DNA from 3 places in the Pantoea sp. CFCC18177 genome. Region 1 is predicted to be linked to each of the others. Evidence: predicted binding sites of a transcription regulator. Region 1 holds the regulator's gene; each other region holds the start of a gene.

Region 1 (5,101 bases):
ACTTAAGACCTTTTGAACCTTAGACGCTAACCCGGTGAGTTGCAAAGCAAAATCAGGACGGTTTTTATGCTATCTGGCTGATCTAATAGAGAGTATGAAATTGCTGGAATGGATAAGAGTTGCAGAATGGGAAAGTTAATTCATTGATTATCGTGGGTTTTCTTAGACAACATAAGAACAAAAAGCAATCACAGCAGGGTAAAAGTTTGTGTGATAAAATAACATCGCCTGCAACCTGGAGAATGTTTATGTCAAACCTCACGCCCGCACAACTGCTGACTCAAGCAGAATCACTTTGCCTTGATCGCGGCGTGCGCCTGACCACTCAACGCGCTGAAGTGCTGCGTCTGATGGCCGAGCAAAATGGTTCGATCAGTGCCTATGACCTGTTGGATCAACTGCGCATCAGTGAACCGCAGGCTAAACCGCCAACGATTTACCGTGCACTGGATTTCCTGTTAGAACAAGGGTTTATTCACCGCGTTGAATCTAACAACAGCTACGTGGTGTGCCATCATTTTGACGAACCAGCCCATACCTCAGTCATGCTGGTGTGTGACGGCTGTGCGGCTGTCAGTGAGAAACATGCTCATGGGGTGGAAAAAATCATCGCGGGTTTGGCCGATCAGGCAGGTTTTTCACTGCGTCATACCGTCATTGAAGCGCATGGGTTGTGTGAAAATTGTGCAGAAGTCGCCGCGTGTAAGCACCATGACAGCTGCGATCATGACCATGAAATTGAGAGTAAAAAGAAGGTAAGAAAAGGGTAGTTGGCACTTCCTTGTGCCGTGCCGACGGGTGATCGGCGGGGTAGGAGCATCATCCTTAAAGCGGCTGCTTACCAACGGTAGTCATTATTGTGACTTTCCCAGTCTTTGACTTCCGCTTCGGCTTGCTCTTTCGCATAGCCATAACGTTCCTGAATTTTGCCGACAAGCTGATCGCGTTTACCTTCAATGACGGTCATATCGTCATCCGTCAGCTTGCCCCATTTCTCTTTCATCTTCCCTTTGAATTGCTTCCAGTTACCGCTCGCTTCGTCTTTGTTCATCATAATCCTCCACGTCATCCTGAGTGAGATAAGATGATCCCCTATAAAAGCAAGGAAACATCTACACAACGCGCTACTCATTTGCGCCGTTTGAGATAATTATAGTACCCAGCGTGGATTGCGCAAAAAAATACAGAATAATCTGTAGGTTACGCTTCGCTTATCCCGCACTGAACCAGGTGTCACGCTGCCAGTGACGACGCCACACCCACCACAGCGTTACGCCTCGCAACGTAAGAAACACCGTTACCGCCAGCCATAAGCCATGGTTTCCCAACCAGGGGAGTGATAGCAGAGCAACGCCATAACCCACCGCTGCCATCACCATGCTGTTGCGCATTTCGCGTCCGCGCGTGGCACCAATAAACATGCCATCCAGCAGATAGCACCATACGCCGACCAATGGCAGAATCACCTGCCAGACTAAATAGCGATCGGCTATTTCACGCAGTGTCTCCAGCGAAGTGAGCAGCGCCACGATATATGGACCGGTAAAGGCGTATATCAGGGCAAACATTAACGCGACAATCCCCGCCTGACGGCAGGCTGCATGCCAGATAAGTAATAATCGGCTGCGATCTTTTGCCCCGACAGCCTCCCCTGAGCATGCTTCGACCGCATAGGCAAAGCCATCCAGCGCGTAGGCGGTAAAGGTGAGGAACATCAGCAATACCGCGTTGACTGCCACCACGTCTGGCCCGATGCGCGCGCCCAACAGAGTGAGAGAGGCAAAGCAAATCTGCACCATCAGCGAACGCAGCATAATGTCGCGATTGAGCCGGAACAGGCGCGCAGCATCACCGCGCCAGCTTTGCTTGAGCAGCGTAAAATGGATACCGCGCAGCCTGAGCACGCGCGCTACCATCCATAAACCGACTCCCAGCGTCACATATTCTGCCAATGCGGTTGCCGCCGCAGCCCCCGCCACGCCCCAGTGCAGTTTCAGTACGAAGAGTAAATCGAGCAGAATATTGGCCAGGTTCCCAACGATCAGCAGCACCATGGGCGCCCTGGCATACTGCACGCCTAGCAGCCAGCCAAGAATCACCAGATTGGCCAGTGTGGCCGGCGCGCTCAGCCAGCGAATTTCGATAAATATTTGCGCCTGCTGCTGCACTTCTGGGCTACCGCCCATCAACGTTGCCGCGAGAGTGCTCGCAGGCGTTCGCAGCAGCGCAAACGACAAGCCTGCAACCAAAGCAATCAATAAGGGTTGTATCAACGCGCGCGCCAGTGCGGTTTTATCATTGGCACCAAAGGCCTGGGCCGTCAGCCCGGTGGTGCTCATGCGCAGGAATAGCAGCAGCATAAAGATGAAGCTGGTCGCTGTAGTACCGACAGCCACGCCGCCCAGATAAATAGGACTATCGAGATGACCAATCACCGCCGTATCAACCACGCCGAGCAGCGGGACAGTAATATTGGAGAGAATCATCGGCAGCGCCAGCCGCCAGAGTGCTTTATCTGAAGAGGAAAACAGCCGCATCCGCCCGTTCCGTTGTTGCGAAGATCAGCCTGATTCCTCACGCTGAACCACAAAAGTCCGACGCAAAGAATCAGTACTTCATACTGCGATAAGCGCTACCGCAGCGGGGGAGTTCAAAAAGAGATTAGAGCCATTCTCCGTTACGCACGATGCCCACAGCCAGACCTTCAACGGTCAGAGACTGTTCACGCGTATCGACCACGATCGGCTGGAAATCGGTATTTTCGGGCAGCAGATGTACAATAGCGCCCTGCTTTTTCCAGCGTTTTACGGTGACTTCATCATCAATACGCGCCACCACGACCTGGCCATTACGCACTTCCTGAGTCTTATGCACCGCGAGCAGATCGCCATCCATAATCCCGATATCTTTCATCGACATTCCGCTTACGCGTAACAGGAAATCAGCGTTAGGTTTGAACAGATTGGCATCAACCTGATAGTGCGCTTCGATGTGTTCCTGCGCGAGCAGCGGCTCACCGGCGGCTACGCGGCCAATCAGCGGTAAACCTTCGCTGACTTCTTCTTCCATCAGCAGACGAATACCGCGTGAAGCACCCGAAACAATTTCGATAACACCTTTACGCGCCAGCGCTTTCAGATGCTCTTCAGCAGCATTGGGCGAGCGAAATCCCAGTTGCGAAGCAATTTCCGCACGCGTTGGCGGCATGCCCGTCTGGTTAATATGGTCGCGAATCAGATCATAGACCTGTTGCTGCCTTGCTGTTAACGCTTTCATCCCGCCCCCTGGTTGTTTATACAGTCGCTGTGAGTATATACAGGTATTGGCGAAATGAAAACCAAAACAGCGGCGAATTAGCGCAGCGCGGTGAATCTGGAATGGCTATCGCAAATGGGACCAGAGCAGTGTGATCCAGACAAACAGGGCCAGCAAGATAGCCAGTAATACCGCCGCTGAACCCATATCTTTTGCGCGTCCTGCCAGCGGATGCCGCTCTTCGCCGATGCGATCCACCACCGCTTCGATGGCGCTGTTAATTATTTCAATAATGATCACCAGCACCACTGAGCCAATCATCAGCACACGAGAAATGACATCGATATCCAGCCAGCAGGCCACGATAACGGCGATCACTGCGGCGATCGCTTCCTGACGAAATGCCGCTTCATTCTGCCAGGCAGCGCGTAACCCCTGCCAGGAATAACCGGCTGCATTCACTATTCTTTGAAAACCGGTGACATTATTTGCCATGCTGGTGGAACCCTTGATTGATTTTGACGTCAATTTCTCGGCAGCCTGAGGTGGTGTCACCACAGATCTTCGCTGCACTTTCTGGTATGCTTGCCGCGCTTTGCTAACAAGAGGCTTTAAGTTGTCTATGTCAGGTTGGCGTAAACTTTATTACAAATTATTGAATTTACCACTCTCTATTTTGGTAAAAGGTAAGGTCATTCCGACCGATCCTGTCTCCGAACATGGGATCGATCCGACACGTCCGGTGATGTACGTTTTGCCTTATGATTCAAAGGCAGACTTACTGACACTGCGGGCGCAATGTCTGAAACATGATCTGCCGGATCCCCTGGCCCCCTTAGAGATCGATGGTACTCTACTGCCGCGCCACGTGTTTATTCACGATGGTCCGCGCGTTATCCCCTATTTCGTGGCCAATCCAGAATCCGTGAAGCTGTTTCACGATTACCTCGATTTGCACCGCAGTAACCCTGATCTCGACGTTCAAATGTTGCCGGTTTCGGTGATGTTTGGTCGCGCACCAGGACGCGAAATCCAGGGTGAAGCCACGCCACATCTGCGCATGATGAATGGTATAGAGAAGTTCTTCGCCATTCTGTGGCACGGCCGTGACAGTTTTGTGCGCTTCTCGCCGACCGTTTCCCTGCGCCAGATGGCGACGGAACACGGTACCGATAAGTCTATTGCACAGAAACTGGCGCGCGTGGCCCGCATTCACTTTGCGCGTCAACGCCTGGCGGCGGTGGGCCCGCGCTTGCCCGCACGTCAGGATCTGTTCAACAAACTGCTGCAATCCAAAGCGATTGAGAAAGCAGTGGAAGACGAAGCGCGCAGCAAAAAGATTTCCCATGAGAAAGCTCAACAGAACGCCATCGAGATGATGGAAGAAGTGGCTGCGGACTTCTCCTATGAAGCCATTCGCGTCACTGACCGTGTGATGGGCTGGCTGTGGAGTCGTCTCTATCAGGGCATCAATGTCAATGGTGGCGAACGTGTGCGTCAGCTGGCGCAAGACGGCCATGAGATTGTCTATGTGCCCTGCCACCGCAGCCACATGGACTACTTGCTGCTCTCTTATGTGCTGTATCACCAGGGCCTGGTGCCCCCGCACATTGCAGCCGGTATTAACCTGAATTTCTGGCCTGCGGGTCCGATTTTCCGTCGTCTTGGCGCTTTCTTCATTCGCCGTACCTTCAAAGGCAACAAGCTCTACTCCACGGTGTTCCGCGAATATCTGGGCGAACTGTTCAGCCGCGGATATTCGGTTGAGTATTTCGTGGAAGGTGGGCGTTCACGCACCGGTCGCTTACTCGATCCTAAAACCGGCACGCTGTCGATGACCTTGCAG
Region 2 (5,101 bases), on a different contig from region 1:
GCGGGTTTGCCCTGAATCCAGGCAGGGCCTAACGCATTCAGTCTATCCAGCACCTGCTGGCGCAAAGCACGGCGAATCGCAACACCCGCCTGGTATCCTGCCATTTCGCGCGCATAATTCAGCCCGGCGCGCAGGACAAAGCAGAGCAACAGCAGCATAAAATCCGCAAGCAGTGAGCCGCGTGGCTGTTGCGCCACAATCAAATTTTGCAACAACGAAGCCAGCAACCAGGCCTGAACAATAATGACCAGCGCCCCGGCTAAACCGAAAAGCGATGCTGCACGTAAACTACGTGCGCCGTGAATGCGTTGCTGACGAAGCCAGCGGAGAAGGTGTTGCTGCCGTGATTTATCCATGCGAAGCCGTTTGATCACTGATGGAGAGAGGCAAATACCGGATCAATTGTCCGGACATCCTGAGCGCATGAACTGTAGCACGCAGGTCATAAAAAAGGCGACCAATATAGGTCGCCTCTCAGCAATTATGATCAGCTTATTAACAACTTACTTATCGTTTTTAACCAAGCCATCAAGATAACGTTCTGCATCCAATGCTGCCATACAGCCGGTGCCTGCAGAGGTAATTGCCTGACGATAGATGTGGTCCATCACGTCGCCCGCAGCGAATACGCCAGGAATGCTGGTTTGTGTCGCGTTACCGTGCAGGCCGGACTGCACTTTGATATAGCCGTTTTCGAGCGCTAACTGACCATCAAAAATAGCCGTGTTAGGGCTGTGGCCGATAGCCACAAACAGACCCGCAACATCCAGGGTCGACGGCGCTTCACCCTTGGTCGAGAGTAATTTCAGGCCGGTTACGCCCATCTGATCGCCAACCACTTCTTCCAGGGTGCGGTCGGTGTGCAGCACGATATTGCCGCTGCTGACTTTCGCCATCAGACGGTCAATCAGGATTTTTTCAGCACGGAAGCTGTCGCGGCGGTGAATCAGATGCACTTTTGACGCGATGTTGGCCAGATACAGTGCCTCTTCAACCGCAGTGTTACCGCCACCAATGACAGCGACTTCCTGGTTGCGATAGAAAAAGCCGTCACAGGTCGCGCAAGCGGACACGCCTTTACCTTTAAAGGCTTCTTCAGAAGGCAGACCGAGGTAACGTGCTGACGCCCCCGTTGCGATGATCAGTGCATCAGCGGTGTATTCGCCACTGTCGCCCGTCAGGCGGAAGGGACGGTTCTGCAAATCCACAGTATGGATGTGGTCGAACAAGATTTCGGTGTTGAACTTCTCGGCATGCTCATGCATGCGCTCCATCAGCGACGGACCAGTCAGATCGTGCGGGTCGCCAGGCCAGTTCTCCACTTCAGTAGTGGTGGTGAGCTGACCACCTTTTTCCAGTCCGGTAATCAATACCGGATTCAGGTTGGCGCGCGCTGCATACACTGCAGCGGTATAACCGGCAGGGCCGGAGCCCAAAATGAGCAGCTTACTGTGTTTGGCCGTACTCATGCGTTCCTCAGTTTTTTTCTGACAACATAGTTTTTGATTGTAGGGAAATTAGCGACGCAAAAAAAGGTTTCAGCGATTTTGTTAACAATCGCTGCAAGCGGCGTAGTCGATGAGGCGCAATTTTGCACGTCTGTTGCGCCAAAAGGGGGCAATGCTCGGCAATTTCTGGTGCAGCAGTATAAAAATTCTTATTAAAAAACAGCATCCCAGCACTCTGTCTGGCATCTTGTACTGAATTTGGATGTTTTACTTTGACAATCGCCTGCTGTTTTGCGAAAACATTACCAGAAGCAGAGAATATTTAGCGGCGCAAAACAGAATTTCATTTCTGTTTTGCGTGTTTTTGCCAGATAAACTCAGTCTGACATTGGTAATGACGCATGGTGTGGACAGACAACATGCGTCATACGGATGGCCGCATTACTGCACAGACTTATAGGCTTCGCTTAAGTAAGGCCCTGAACAATGAGCGTTTTCAGGGTGTGGCAGGTAAAGGGAAGGAATTAAGAGAGACAATAATAATGGTAGACAATAAGAAACGCCCCGGAAAAGACCTGGATCGTATCGACAGAAACATTCTGAATGAATTGCAGAAAGACGGTCGTATTTCCAATGTTGAGCTTTCGAAACGTGTTGGGTTATCACCTACACCGTGTCTTGAGCGTGTGCGTCGCCTGGAGCGTCAGGGCTTCATTCTGGGTTATACCGCACAGCTGAACCCGCATTATCTGGACGCTTCACTGCTGGTGTTTGTTGAGATTACTCTGAATCGTGGTGCGCCCGATGTGTTTGAGCAATTTAACGCCGCAGTGCAAAAACTTGAGGAAACTCAAGAGTGTCACCTCGTTTCCGGTGACTTTGACTACTTGCTGAAAACCCGTGTACCGGACATGTCCGCCTATCGTAAGCTCTTGGGTGAAACCTTGCTGCGCCTACCGGGCGTGAATGACACCCGTACTTACGTGGTAATGGAAGAGGTCAAACAGAGCAATCGTCTGGTGATCAAAACCCGTTAGTGCAGGGCAGGTGCAAAGCTTGCAGGAATTCGGTACACTCCTGTGAATTCATACAGGATCAGCGTCGGGCTTGCCCGACGCTGTTTCCTTCTTAATTTACAGGCACCTGGAGAGTTCTCTTGAGCCAGGAATATACAGAAGATAAAGACGTTTCGTTACAACCGCTGAGCAGTGGACGCAGGCTGCTGGAAGCGTTACTCATCCTTGTGGCCCTGTTCGCCATCTATTTGATGGTGTCGCTGGTTAGCTTCAACCCTTCAGATCCAAGCTGGTCGCAGACCGCCTGGCATGAGCCGATTCATAATTTAGGCGGCAGTGTTGGCGCATGGCTGGCGGATACCTTGCTGTTCATTTTTGGCGTGATGGCCTATGCCATTCCTCCCGTCATTATTGGGCTGTGCTGGATTACGTTCCGTCAGCGCGATCGTCAGGATTACATCGATTACTTTGCCGTTGGTTTACGTTTGATCGGCGTTTTGGCTTTGGTGGTCACCACCTGCGGCCTGGCGGCGCTCAACGTGGATGACATCTGGTACTTTGCTTCCGGCGGCGTGATTGGCAGCTTGGTCAGCAATGCGATGGCACCGTGGTTCAGTTCCGCGGGCGGCACCTTAACGCTGCTGTGCGTCTGGGCTGCGGGTATTACGCTGTATACCGGCTGGTCCTGGCTTACCATTGCCGAAAGGATTGGCGGTGTGGTGATGGGCGTGCTGACCTTTGCCAGCAATCGCTCGCGCCATGACGAACCCTGGCAAGAAGATGACGAGTACGAAGACGAGGAGCAGGCAGAAGATGCCGCGCCTCCGTTACGTGCTACGCAAGCCCATCATGACGCTGATGACGTTCTGCTGGCTAAACCACGTAAAATCGCCGAGCCCATTGCGGAAGAACTGGCGGATGATCCGCTGTTGGCGAAAGCCAGTGCAGCAACAGCCACGGCTATTGCGGTTACCACAGAAGCCGCACAACAGGCTCCGACTGCTGTGCAACCTGCGGTCAGTTCGCCAACTGAATCCTCTGTTGTGACGCCTCCGGTGAACGCTTTGCCAACCGAACCTGTGCCAGTAGCACCTGTTGCGGCTGCTCCCGAGCCAGTGATTCAGCCTGCGCCACCGTTGTATCGTTTTGAAGTGCCGAATGAACCTGCGTCAACGCCCGCTCCATTCTCACTGGCTGATGAGGATGATGGCCCGCGCATGGGCAACTGGCAGGATGCGGCATCCTCGTCTGCTTCTCTCAATACTGCCGCAGCGGCAGCAGCGGGCATGGCGGCGGTGAAGAGCGCGTCAGCTTACACACCGGCTTTTGATATTGTCCCTGAGCGAGATTACAACCCGCAGGTGAAGCAGGGTATTGGTCCTGAATTACCGCGTCCGAATAAAGTCAAACTGCCAACCCGTCGTGAACGGGCTTCTTATGGCATTAAACTGCCATCTCAGCGTATGGCGGAAGAAAAGGCACGAGAAGAGGCGGAGCAGACGTTGCCAGAAATGACGGCAACCTACCATGCACCGCAACATGATCATGATGATGATGCCGCACTGCAGCAGGCACAGTTGCGTCAGGCCTATGAATCTCAACAGCAGCAGCGTTATGGCGACAGCTGGCAGCAGCAACCGGAAGAGGATGATGAAGAGGCGTTGCATCAGGCGCAGCTCGCGAATCAGTTTGCGGCACAGCAGCAACAGCGCTATCAGCCATCAGATGCCAGTGATGGCCCGGTATTTAGTCTTGATACCTCGTCAGCCTTTGATTTTTCGCCGATGAAAGATTTGGTTGATGACGGTCCAAGCGAGCCGCTGTTTACTATTGCCGCGACGCCAGAACCGGAAGCGCCATCGCAATGGCAGCAGCCTGCAGCGCCGCAACCGGAAACCCTGCCATCGTTGACTGAGCAGAACAGCCCATGGTCTTCGGCTGAGCCGGAAAGTTATGCTGCACCCAGCGAAACGCCAAAACCGGCTACGCCAGCGCAGGACAGCCTGTTCCATCCGTTCCTGGTGCGTCATGAGCGGCCACTGGAAAAACCGTCTACTCCATTGCCAACGCTCGATTTACTGACTTCGCCGCCTTCGGAAGAAGAGCCGGTGGATATGTTTGCCCTTGAGCAAACTGCGCGTCTGGTTGAAGCGCGTCTGGCTGACTATCGTGTGAAAGCGGAAGTGGTGGGCATTTCGCCAGGCCCGGTGATCACCCGTTTTGAACTCGACCTTGCGCCGGGTGTGAAAGCCGCTCGTATCTCTAACCTGTCACGCGATTTAGCGCGCTCACTCTCTGCGGTTGCAGTGCGTGTGGTGGAAGTGATTCCGGGCAAGCCTTATGTCGGGCTGGAGTTACCGAACAAGCACCGCCAAACCGTGTATCTGCGTGAAGTACTGGATTGCGATAAATTCCGTGATAATCCTTCACCGCTCTCTGTGGTGTTAGGTAAAGATATTTCGGGTCAGCCGGTTGTTGCGGATCTGGCGAAAATGCCTCACTTACTGGTTGCGGGTACCACCGGTTCCGGTAAGTCAGTGGGCGTTAACACCATGATCATCAGCATGTTGTATAAAGCCACGCCGGAAGAAGTGCGCTTTATCATGATCGACCCGAAAATGCTGGAGCTGTCGGTTT
Region 3 (5,101 bases), on a different contig from region 1:
TGCCCTGTTGGCGCTGGCACCGGCGGGTTTTGGCCCGCATTTGCTGGACGCGGGGTGTGGCACTGGTTGGTACAGTCGCTACTGGCGCGATCGTGGGCGCACACTCACCGCGCTCGATCTCTCTGCCAGTATGCTGGATGCTGCGCGCACCCAGCACTCTGCACAGCATTATGTGCAAGGGGATATCGATGAATTGCCGCTACCGGATAACAGCGTTGATGGGGTGTGGAGCAATCTGGCGGTGCAGTGGAGCAGCGATCTGCGCCTTGCGCTACAGCAATTCCTGCGCGTCACACGTCCCGGCGGCGCGGTGCTGTTTTCGACCCTGCTTGATGGCTCGCTGCATGAAGTGCATCAGGCGTGGGCACAACTTGATGGCCGTATCCACGCCAATCGCTTTCTCAGCGAAGCGCAATTAACCTCAGCCTGCGCAGGTTTGCCGCTGCACGCTCAGCAGCAGATGATCACGCTGCACTTCCCCACAGCGCTGAGCGCGATGCGCTCGTTGAAAGGTATTGGTGCCACCCATTTGCATGAAGGGCGCGGCACAGGTGTGCTCACGCGTAAGCAGCTGACACAGCTTGAGCAGTGCTGGCCGCAAGATGAGCGCGGCTATCGCCTCAGTTATCACTTGATGTATGGAGTTTTAAGTAAATGACACGCTGGTTTATTACCGGAACGGACACTGAAGTCGGCAAAACGGTGGCCAGTGGCGCACTGTTGCAGGCGGCGAGTGCTGCGGGTTTACGTACCGCAGGCTACAAGCCAGTGGCATCAGGGTGTGACATCACGCCAGCGGGGATCCGCAACAGTGATGCCCTGGCGCTCCAGCGCTACAGCAGCCTGGCACTCAGCTACGAGCAGGTGAACCCGATGGCATTTGTGGAACCGACTTCACCGCACATTGTCAGTGCGGAAGAGGGCAGGCCGATTGAGTTTGCTGCGTTGTCCGCAGGGCTGCGTGCGCTGGAGCAGCAGGCTGAATGGGTGCTGGTGGAGGGGGCCGGCGGTTGGTTTACACCGTTATCGGCAACGCAAACCTATGCCGATTGGGTTGAGGCGGAGCAACTCCCGGTCATCCTGGTGGTGGGGGTGAAACTGGGCTGTATTAACCATGCGATGCTGACAGCAGAAGCGATTAAGGCACGCGGGCTGCGTCTGGCGGGATGGATTGCCAACGATATTCAGCCGCCGGGTAAACGTCATGCGGAGTACATCGCCACACTGCGTCAGCGTATTGATGCGCCGTTCCTGGGCGAGATTCCGTATCTGGACAACGAAACGCAGCAGGCCGAGTGCGGGCAGTATTTGACCCTGCCACTGTAAAAATATCCTTTCCAGGTGCGCATAAATGCGCACCCTACAACGATTTATCATTCACCCGTAGGGTCGCGATTAATGGCGACCACACCAATCGGCGGCCGCTACGTCGACGTTAACCACTTGCTAACAGTGATATCGTCCAGTTGTGCCACGCGGCCCTGTGCCACATTACGACCTCGATGCAGCAGCAGGAAATAGTCCGCTACCCGGCGAATAAACGACACGTGCTGCTCCAGCAGTAATACCGTTAAACCGTATTCGCGATTGAGGCGGCGGATCAGGTTGCCCATCTCCTCTTCCAGCCAAGGCGACATACCTTCAGTGGGTTCATCCAGAATCAGCAGCTTTGGCTGCAACACAAGTGCACGTGCCAGCGCAAGGTGCTGCTGCTGGTCCATCGGTAATTCGCCGCTGCGCTGATGGCGTAATGAATAGAGTGCAGGAAACAGATCGAACACCATTTCTGGAATAGCACGGCTGCGGTCGTCCTGCGCGGCCATCAACGCAATCATCAGGTTATCTTCCACACTCATCTGCGAGAAAATATGGCGCCCCTGCGGCACATAGCCAATGCCCATTCGCGCGCGCTGTTCCGCAGGTTGCAGCAGCAAGTCCTCTGGCGGCGAACCATCTTCCTGCCAGGTCATCGAGCCGCTATTAATCGGTAAGCGCCCCATGATGCAGTTCACTAGCGTGGTTTTGCCCATTCCGGGACTGCCCAGCACACCGGTACAGGTGCCGGGGGGCAGATCGAGATCGACATCCCACAGAATATGGTTGTGACCGTAAAACTGATTCACCGAACGTAAACTCAGCATCTGACATACTCCTTCCAGATTATTTGCCTGAATGCTCCCGCTCTGTGTCGTCTGGCATACAGTCGTGCACGATTGATAGTGGACACTGCTGTTACAGGCCTGCGCAGCAGACCTTATGGACTCGTCACTCCATAGTCAGGTACCTGCAATTCCCAGGCCAGATTAGTGCGACGGGGGCATCTTCATCAGAATCGAGGCAAAACAGCCCTTAAAAGATGAGAGATGCTTAATAATTCCACTCAGTAATAACCTGGCTGCACTTTGAGAGTGCTGAACGCTTAACGTTTCTGGTGCATCTGTTCGTTCATAAGGCAATGACTGAAGAAATAAATGGTCTTAACGCACGGTTTTTACGACAAGAAGGCTTGCTTAAGCTGCAAAAAGAATAGTTAAAGCGGTCTGAGGTGGGGGGAAAATAATCGCAAAAAAAAATATTTCGCACGCCTGGACAAGCCTGGGGAAAATTATACACAGCCGATGGGTTCAGGGCTGGATTCAGTTATCCACCATTCCTGTGGATAACCTTGTGCATTAGCGACTGAAAACCGGGCGCAAGCGAGGAAATACGCGGCCTGCATACATTATGCTGCGAAACTGGACTTTGAGGTCATTGTGAATAAAATCAGCAGGTTATTTAAAAGCAAGCCTGAGATTTTTCTGCCTTGTCATCCGACTGCAATTTAATGGCGCTCTCTTGACAAATGTTAAAAGCGTTACGGCTCTGGGGATAACCTTGCGCAACAATATTTTGCTTTCTGCCGCTTTAATTGCACTGAAGCGAAACAACCCGTTTCCCCGTTATCGTGCAAGATATCTGTAAATATATCCAGTATTTTTTTCTGGCAAATTCGCCATAGCAGAGTAGAATTAGCAGCCTGCCCGCCGACTTCTTCCGCAGGAACCGCAAAACCATGAGTAAAGCCTTTAAACTCAACTCTGCTTTCAAACCTTCAGGTGATCAGCCTGAGGCGATTCGTCGTCTTGAGGAGGGGCTGGAAGATGGGCTCGCGCATCAAACGCTGCTGGGTGTTACGGGGTCGGGTAAAACCTTTACCATTGCCAATGTCATCGCCGATCTCAATCGCCCCACGATGGTGATGGCGCCCAACAAGACACTGGCTGCCCAGTTGTACGGTGAGATGAAAGAGTTCTTCCCGGATAACGCGGTGGAGTTTTTTGTCTCTTACTACGACTACTACCAACCTGAAGCCTATGTGCCAAGCTCCGACACCTTCATTGAGAAGGATGCGGCGGTCAATGAACACATAGAGCAGATGCGTCTTTCCGCCACCAAAGCCATGCTGGAGCGTCGTGACGTGATCGTGGTGGCGTCGGTATCGGCCATCTACGGCTTGGGCGATCCCGATCTCTACCTGAAGATGATGCTGCACTTAACGCGCGGAATGATCATCGATCAGCGCAGCATTTTGCGTCGTCTGGCAGAGCTGCAATATACCCGTAACGATCAGGTCTTCCAGCGCGGTACGTTCCGGGTGCGTGGGGAAGTCATCGACATCTTCCCGGCGGAATCCGACGACATTGGTTTGCGTGTGGAACTGTTTGATGAAGAGGTTGAGCGCTTATCGTTGTTCGATCCGCTCACGGGGCAAGTGGACTCGGTGATCCCGCGCTTTACTATCTACCCTAAAACGCACTACGTCACGCCGCGCGAGCGTATCCTGCAAGCGATGGAAGAGATCAAAGACGAGCTGGTGGTGCGGCGTAAAGTGCTGCTGGAAAACAATAAGCTGCTGGAAGAGCAACGCATTAGCCAGCGCACCCAGTTCGATCTGGAGATGATGAACGAACTGGGGTACTGCTCTGGCATTGAGAACTACTCGCGCTACCTCTCGGGTCGTGGCCCCGGCGAACCGCCTCCGACCTTGTTTGATTATCTTCCGGCCGATGGTTTGCTGGTGGTCGATGAATCGCACGTCACCATCCCGCAGATTGGCGGCATGTATCGTGGCGACCGTGCACGTAAAGAGACGCTGGTGGAGTATGGTTTCCGTCTGCCGTCAGCGCTGGATAACCGTCCCTTACGCTTTGAAGAGTTTGAAGCGCTGGCGCCGCAAACCATCTATGTTTCGGCGACGCCAGGCAACTATGAACTGGAAAAATCGGGCAGTGAAGTGATCGATCAGGTAGTTCGCCCTACCGGGTTGTTGGATCCGATTCTGGAAGTGCGTCCTGTCGCGACCCAAGTGGATGATTTGCTGTCAGAGATCCGCCAGCGCGTGGCGATTAACGAGCGTGTGCTGGTGACGACCCTGACCAAACGCATGGCGGAAGACCTCACGGAATACCTGGTGGAGCACGGTGAGAAGGTGCGCTACCTGCACTCCGATATCGACACCGTAGAGCGTATGGAGATCATTCGTGATTTGCGCTTGGGTGAGTTTGATGTGCTGGTCGGCATCAACTTACTGCGTGAGGGGTTGGATATGCCGGAGGTGTCGCTGGTGGCGATCCTCGATGCGGATAAAGAGGGCTTCCTGCGTTCTGAGCGCTCACTGATTCAGACCATTGGTCGTGCGGCACGTAACATTAACGGTAAGGCGATTCTTTACGCCGATAAGATTACGCCATCGATGGAGCGTGCGATGGGGGAAACCGAACGCCGTCGCGAGAAGCAGCAGCGCTACAACGAAGAGCATGGCATTGTGCCGCAAGGTCTCAACAAGAAAATCACCGATATTCTTGAGTTGGGCAAAAACGTGGTGAAAACGCGTGGCAAAGGTAAGACGGCTTCACGCGTGGCTGCAGAAGAAGAGGCGAACTATCTGGCACTGACACCGCAGGCGATGCAGAAGAAAATTCACGAGCTGGAGGTGCAGATGCAACAGCATGCGCAGAATCTGGAATTCGAAGAGGCTGCCAGCGTGCGCGACCAGTTACACCAGTTACGCGAATTGTTTATCGCGGCGTCCTGATTTCAGCAAGAATCGTTGCGGTCGCCA

The links. The regulator LexA, encoded in region 1, represses DNA repair genes until DNA is damaged. The targets are predictions, from matches to a motif close to TNCTGTATGTACATACAGNA.
Region 2: the regulator LexA is predicted to act here: its motif matches at 2,524-2,543, upstream of ACPUC8_RS05205 (DNA translocase FtsK 4TM domain-containing protein).
Region 3: the regulator LexA is predicted to act here: its motif matches at 2,954-2,973, upstream of uvrB (excinuclease ABC subunit UvrB).

The regions. Positions count from the first base shown of each region.
Region 1 is NZ_JBNBPL010000017.1:76,078-81,178, reverse strand. Features, by position in the region: gene zur (zinc uptake transcriptional repressor Zur) at 249-770, shown strand; gene ACPUC8_RS17280 (CsbD family protein) at 839-1,051, opposite strand; gene dinF (MATE family efflux transporter DinF) at 1,212-2,537, opposite strand; gene lexA (transcriptional repressor LexA) at 2,662-3,276, opposite strand; gene ACPUC8_RS17265 (diacylglycerol kinase) at 3,382-3,750, opposite strand; gene plsB (glycerol-3-phosphate 1-O-acyltransferase PlsB) at 3,878-5,101, shown strand, end outside.
Region 2 is NZ_JBNBPL010000003.1:235,317-240,417, reverse strand. Features, by position in the region: gene cydD (heme ABC transporter permease/ATP-binding protein CydD) at 1-356, opposite strand, end outside; gene trxB (thioredoxin-disulfide reductase) at 504-1,469, opposite strand; gene lrp (leucine-responsive transcriptional regulator Lrp) at 1,991-2,485, shown strand; gene ACPUC8_RS05205 (DNA translocase FtsK 4TM domain-containing protein) at 2,605-5,101, shown strand, end outside.
Region 3 is NZ_JBNBPL010000025.1:4,314-9,414, forward strand. Features, by position in the region: gene bioC (malonyl-ACP O-methyltransferase BioC) at 1-658, shown strand, start outside; gene bioD (dethiobiotin synthase) at 655-1,326, shown strand; gene ACPUC8_RS20655 (ABC transporter ATP-binding protein) at 1,425-2,141, opposite strand; gene uvrB (excinuclease ABC subunit UvrB) at 3,053-5,074, shown strand; gene ACPUC8_RS20665 (hypothetical protein) at 5,058-5,101, opposite strand, start outside.